DNA from 2 places in the Pseudoalteromonas sp. SR44-8 genome. Region 1 is predicted to be linked to the other one. Evidence: predicted binding sites of a transcription regulator. Region 1 holds the regulator's gene; the other holds the start of a gene.

What was found. Region 1 encodes sigma-54, which starts transcription at its own class of promoters, with help from an activator protein. Its sites were predicted from a motif close to GTTGGCACGNNNNTNGNNT; they were not measured.
Region 2: a site for sigma-54 is predicted at 1,108-1,126, ahead of H5183_RS08335 (PA2169 family four-helix-bundle protein). Genes of this name have one in related genera too.

What each region holds. Positions count from the first base shown of each region.
Region 1 covers NZ_JACJDS010000044.1:23,629-27,163, reverse strand. The annotation lists gene lptB (LPS export ABC transporter ATP-binding protein) at 1-173, shown strand, start outside; gene H5183_RS18375 (RNA polymerase factor sigma-54) at 240-1,736, shown strand; gene hpf (ribosome hibernation promoting factor) at 1,765-2,052, shown strand; gene ptsN (PTS IIA-like nitrogen regulatory protein PtsN) at 2,057-2,509, shown strand; gene rapZ (RNase adapter RapZ) at 2,698-3,535, shown strand, end outside.
Region 2 covers NZ_JACJDS010000013.1:59,526-63,060, reverse strand. The annotation lists gene aceK (bifunctional isocitrate dehydrogenase kinase/phosphatase) at 1-53, shown strand, start outside; gene H5183_RS08340 (LysR family transcriptional regulator) at 69-1,007, shown strand; gene H5183_RS08335 (PA2169 family four-helix-bundle protein) at 1,175-1,618, shown strand; gene H5183_RS08330 (biopolymer transporter ExbD) at 1,834-2,229, shown strand; gene H5183_RS08325 (TonB-dependent receptor plug domain-containing protein) at 2,286-3,535, opposite strand, start outside.

The sequences.
Region 1 (3,535 bases):
ACCGTGGTATTGGCGTACTTATTACCGACCACAATGTACGAGAAACCCTTGATGTTTGTGAAAAAGCCTACATAGTTTCTCATGGGGAGTTAATTGCATCAGGTACCCCTGAGCATGTACTTGCCGACCAAACAGTCCGCGATGTTTACCTGGGCGAGCAATTTAGGCTATAAAGCCACGCTCGGCTAAGTATCTGCTAGACTTAACGATGATAACAATAAAAGGATTGTTAGAGATACATGAGGCAATCACTCCAGCTGCGCATGGGCCAGCAACTTACAATGACACCACAGCTGCAACAAGCAATTCGCTTATTGCAACTCAGTACATTGGATCTCCAGCAAGAAATTCAAGAAGCACTCGACAGCAATCCATTGTTAGAGCTAGAAGAGCATGAATATTCAGACGACACGGCTGGTAAAAACGAACAAAAACAAGATAACGATGACTTAACCGTTAGTGCATCAGCAGACAACAAGCCCAGCGAATATGAACAAGAAAGTAGCGAAGCATTAAGTAAAGAGACTTTAAGTGACGAAATGGCTATGGACGTCACCTGGGACGAATACATGAGTGCTGCGCCAAATACGTCATCCGGCCCAATGCCTGAAGATGAGTCAATTTATCAAGGTGCTTCAACTGAAACCCTGCACGAATATCTGATGTGGCAATTACAGCTCACACCTTTTAGTCCAACCGATGAAGCTATTGCCATTGCGATTGTTGAAGCTGTTGACGATTCAGGTATTTTAACCTTGAGCTGCGAAGACATCGCAGAGAGCTTAAATCAAGGTAATAACGAAGAAGAAATCGAACTAGACGAAGTGCAAGCAGTGTTAAAACGCATTCAGTTATTTGACCCTGTTGGTATTGCTGCGCGCAGCCTACAAGAATGTTTATGTATTCAATTAAATCAATTTGATCCTGCAACTCCTTGGATTAGCGAGACTAAAATGATTTTAACTGATCATATCGATTTATTAGCTAGTCGTGACTATCGCACTTTGATGAAAAAGACTAAGCTTAAAGAAGATGAGCTGAAAGAAGTAATGACACTGATCCACAGCCTTAACCCAAAGCCTGCGGATACTATAGTACGCGAAGAGTCAGAGTATGTTATACCTGATGTCTCGGTGAAAAAAATTAAAGGTCGCTGGGTGGTTGAACTTAATCCAGACAGCATGCCAAAAATTAGAGTGAACAGCCAATATGCGGCAATGTCACGCTCAGTAAAATCAAGCACTGACAGCCAATTTATACGCTCGCATTTGCAAGAAGCTAAATGGTTTATTAAAAGCCTAGAAAGTCGTAACGAGACGTTACTCAAAGTAACTAACTGCATTGTAAAACAACAGCAGGGATTCTTTGAGCATGGCCCTGAAGCAATGCGACCTATGGTACTAAACGACGTTGCTGAAATGGTTGAGATGCACGAATCAACAATCTCTCGCGTAACGACACAAAAGTACATGCATACCCCCCGTGGTATTTTTGAGTTAAAGTATTTTTTCTCAAGTCATGTAAGCACTGAGAACGGCGGCGAATGCTCTTCGACAGCTATTCGAGCATTGATCAGAAAATTGATCAGTGCAGAAAACTCAGCGAAACCATTGAGTGATAGTAAGATTGCAGATATATTGGCAGAGCAAGGTATCAAAGTAGCTAGACGGACTATTGCAAAATACCGCGAGTCGCTGGCTATTCCACCGTCAAATCAACGTAAAAGTTTGATTTAAGGCGTAAAATCACAAGAGGAAAATGCTTATGCAACTAAATTTAACTGGTCGTCACGTAGAAATTACTGATTCATTAAGAGACTATGTAAACAATAAGTTTGCCAAGCTTGAAAGGCATTTTGATCATATCAACAATGTCCATGTTATTCTTGATGTAGAAAAACTAAGCCAAAAAGCAGAGGCCACATTACATGTCAGTGGCGCTGAATTATTTGCCTCGACTGAGCACCAAGACATGTATGCAGCTATTGACGGACTAATCGATAAACTTGATCGTCAAGTAATTAAACACAAAGAGAAGCACGCTCGACACTAACACTATGAAATTAAGCTCACTTATTTGTCAGGACTGCAGTAAAGCTGCGGTCCTTTTTAATAGCAAAAAACGGATCATTGAATTTATAAGCCAATTGGCTCATGAACAACTCCCTCAGCTATCACAACAAGAAATCCTCAACGCACTACTATCGAGAGAAAAACTAGGTAGTACCGGTATTGGTCGTGGTATTGCTATCCCTCATGGCCGTATGAGTGGTGTTGAAAACCCGCTAGCAATAATTTTAGTGAGTGAATCACCGGTTGATTTTGATGCGATTGATAATCGCCCAGTTGATATATTTGTAGCCCTCATCGTACCAGATGGTGACAGCCAACTTCATTTGAAGACGTTAGCCACAATTGCTGATAAACTCAATAACAAAGATTTTTGTAAACAACTACGTAGCGCAAAAACAGACCAAGATTTGTATCATGTAATTGCAGCTCAATCGTAGTCATACCAATTGTATTGTATTGAATTAGAGAGTAATTATTGCAACAGGAAAATAGCTCTAGAACAAGGTGGAAATTATGAGATATAGTTGTTCTATATAAATAATTTTAAACAAAGTTAGTGGGTTATTTAACAAGCAAGAATGAGCATGTTTTTAATAAAATTGGTATTAAATGAAGGAGAATTTACATGGAGTTAATCATCATCAGTGGGCGTTCTGGCTCAGGTAAATCTGTTGCTTTACGTGTAGTAGAAGATCTTGGCTATTATTGTGTAGATAATATTCCAGTTAACTTATTACCGTCATTAGTACGCAGTGTCTCTGATAATTACGACAAAATTGCCGTCAGTATCGATGTTCGTAATTTACCGAAAGAGCAGGAAGAATTTAACGACATTCTTGAATACTTGCCTGGTTTTGCAAATCCGACGCTATTTTATTTAGACAGTGATGATCAAACTCTGATCAAACGCTTTTCTGAAACCCGCCGCTTACACCCATTATCTTTGGATTCTTTGCCACTGGATTTAGCCATCAAGCAAGAAAAAGTGTTGCTTGATGTATTAACTACTCGTGCTGATTTCATGCTTGATACCACAGATCTCAGTGTCCACCAGCTTGCTGAGTCAATCCGTGAAAAGATTTTAGGGAAAAAAGATAAAAAACTAATCATCACCTTTGAATCATTTGGTTTTAAGCATGGTATTCCAAAAGAAGCCGATTATGTATTTGATGCACGTTTTTTACCTAATCCACACTGGGAGCCTGAGTTAAAACCGCTCACAGGCCTGGATCAACCAGTAAAAGATTATTTAGCCAGTCACAGTATCGTGCAAAAATTCACTTGGCAGATCCAAACCTTTGTACAAACTTGGTTACCGCACTTAGAACGTAATAACCGCAGTTACTTAACAATTGCTATTGGTTGCACCGGTGGTCAACATCGCTCAGTTTATCTAGCGCAAACTATAGGTGAAAGCTTCTCGATGAGCCACAGTAATGTGAAAATTCGCCATCGTGAACAAG
Region 2 (3,535 bases), on a different contig from region 1:
TTAGCCATATCTACCCTTATCCAGCAGCGCAGCGTTTTATCCATCAATGGTAGACGAAAGGACACACAATGAATATCAGTAAAATAGATTTAAACTTACTCGTTTATCTCGACACCTTATTACGCGAATGTAATGTTACTCGCGCCGCAAACCAGCTTAGCATTACACAGCCGGCAATGAGTAATGGTTTAAAACGTTTACGTAACCTGTTTAACGATCCGATCTTAGTACGCACCAGTGATGGTATGGTGCCCACTGAACGAGCTATTGAATTGCAGCCGGTGATCCGTGGCATCTTAATGACATTAGAAGAAACGCTTGCACCAAACCGTGAATTTGAGGCCAGCCAAAGCAAACGGGTATTTAGGATTATGGCCAGTGACTATGCTGCCAGCACCTTAGCACCTAAGCTACTGAGTAAATTACACGATGAAGCGCCGGATACCACACTCGATATTCTCACTCCAAGTGATGTTACTTTTCATGATGTAGAAAACGGTAAAGTTGATATGGCAATAAATCGTTTCGAAAACCTACCGCAGTCGTTTCATCACAAACGTATTTGGAAAGATAGCTTTTGTTGTTTAGTAAAAGCTGACAACCCGATCATTGAAAATTTTAGCCTCGATAGTTATTTAAAAGCTCGGCATATTTGGGTAAGTAAAACAGGTTTTGGTGTCGGGGTTGGTATGGATCCTAAAGACGTACAAAAACTTGGCTGGGTTGATGAAGCGCTCGCCCACTTTGGTAAACACCGAAATATTGCCACATTCACCCGTAATTACCACGTTGCAATACATCTAGCGAAAGAGAAGAACCTGATTGCGACACTCCCTTCAAAAGCCGCTAATATTTATTTAGATGATCCCGGTTTGCAAATTCTGGAGCCTCCCTTCCCTATACCACCATTTGAGTTAGATATGATTTGGAGCCCATTACTTCACAGAGATGCCAGTCATATTTGGTTACGCCAAAAAGTAGCCGAAGTTGCAGATGAATTAAAGTAACGCTCTTACAAAAGCCCTGTAAAATTTGCTTACTGGTATTTTCAAGTAAGCAAACATCAATTTAAAAGTATTAATAATCATGATGTTAAAATAATTTAAAAATGGAATGGCAATTGCTTTAAGTTACTTGAACTTTAATATTCATTTAACTTAAAGAGGTCAATATTATGAATGCCCAGCAAGGAAACGAAGTAAATCATATCACTGACATTATCCAAGTAATGAACAGCGGCATCGACTTTTATGAAAAGGCGCAGGAAAAAGTACAAGATCCAGCCATTGGTGCGCTATTTCAGCGTATGATAGACGCACGTAAAGTCAGCGTTGAAAACCTACAGCCTTACGCTATTAATCAGCAAGGTGAACGAGAAGATGGTTCGTCTTTTGCTGTTGAAGCTCGCCGAGCATATACCGCACTGATCACAAAATTTAGTGCCAACAACGATCAAATTTATCTCAAAGAGCTTGAAGAAGTGGAAGATAAAACACTTGAAGAAATTAAAGCTGCCATGAAAAAACCACAACCGCACGATTGTGAAGCCGCCCTCGCTAAAGTATTACTGACCATGCAAAGCTGTCATACGGAAATGAGCCGTATGCAGAAGCATTAACCACAATGCTTAAATGAAAGCCCAGCCACGCGCTGGGCTTTTTTATGCTCATAATTATAGTTAAATGATTTTTATAACAAAATAATGCAAATAATTAATAAAAATAGCATGTTTATTTAACCACAGCATGATTTTAATCGTCTAGGCTTATTAATAGGTACCTACTATCCCGCTGTGGCGCCGCAGCATTTTATCAAAAATAACAAGGTTCCATTATGAGAAATAAACAACATGTAAACCCACAAAACGCTGACGTTGATATGACGCCGATGCTTGATATTGTATTTATACTTTTAATATTTTTTATTGTTACAACTTCATTTGTAAAACCTGTGGCAATAGAGCTGCAACGGCCTGTAGATAAACCCAGTATTGATAAACAAACTAAAAGTGCTCATTTTAGTATTGACCAAAGCAATGCGGTGTATTTTGCGGGGCGATTAATTGACTTAAACCAAGTTACCACTAACCTTGCGATGTTTGCTGCGAAGTATAATATCGCCACAGTACAAATAGCCGCTGACGAAAACAGTACGCATCAAACTTTAATGACAGTAATGAATAATATCAAAGAGTATGATAACTACCACATCGCACTCACATCACACTAAAAGCAAAAAAAGGGCCAGACGGCCCTTCAAAACTAAATAACGTAGGAGAAGTTATTTTAGAATCGGTATTCAGCACCTACATAGTAGTAAGCACCGTTAAAACCAAATGGTGCTGAACGGCGTGAGTACTCAAATACACCGGTTGAACTGATAATAGTATTACCAGAAGCATCAACAATTGTGCCTGAGCGAGAATTACCTATGGTATTTTTATCAGGGTAAACGTCAAATAAATTGTTTGCACCAATATTTAGTGACAAGTTATCTGTGACAAAATAGTTTACTTTTACATCGGTAAGAATTTCAGCGCCGTAAGTCTGGCGACCGCCATCTTCAACCGTGTATTCGCCATAACGATTGAGCGATAAGTTTACCGTCCAATCTTCAAGGCGATATAATGCACTTAAGTTTACTCTGTCTTGTGGTTGCCATTCTTCGATGATTGAGGTTTCTTGCGAAGAAAATACATCTTCGACAGGGATCGTTTCCAAACCACTGCCCGCAGGAGTAAATAAATCAACCACATCGGTTTCAGTAAAGTTAGCCGCTAATGTAAAATCTAGGCTACCGCCTAAGCCTTCCGTGTTCCATGTCGCAACAAAATCCACACCTTGCGTTTCGGTATCTGCACCATTTAAGAAAAACTGCCCTGCACCTGCGCCAGAACTAACCAATGCAGCATCTAGCGTTGATGACAACCCTTTACCTAAACGGTTACTGATCACAATACGGTCGTCAATATCAATTGAATAATAATCAACGGTAACATTAATATTATCCGTCACGTTATACACAATACCTAAGCTCATGTTTTGTGACTTTTCTTCTTTAAGTTTTGGAATACCAATACTCTGTGCAAGCGTGCTGTCGTTTCTAAAAGTACCAACTTCTTCTGCAATTAGATCGCCATTAGGACCAACTACAAACTGGGTACTGATATTATTGAAATACAATTGCTGCATTGATGGTGCTCTAAAACCAGTACTCACCGCACCGCGCAGTGAAACGTCATCAGTCACCGACCAGTTACCCGCTAACTTAAAGTTAACCGTATCACCAAAGCCTTTGTAGTTATCGTAACGCAGTGCGCCAGAGATAATTACATCATCAATAATGTAAGTTTCAGCATCAAGGTAAAACGAAATCACATCACGTGATTCATCCACAGAAGATTCCGGCGATGAACCACCAAAACCTTGTGTACCACCTGCTGCATTTTCGCTGCCAATACCACCGCTCATACCATCGTAAATATTAACACCATTATTAGTATCATAATCACGGTAAGCGTATTCACTGCCTTCTA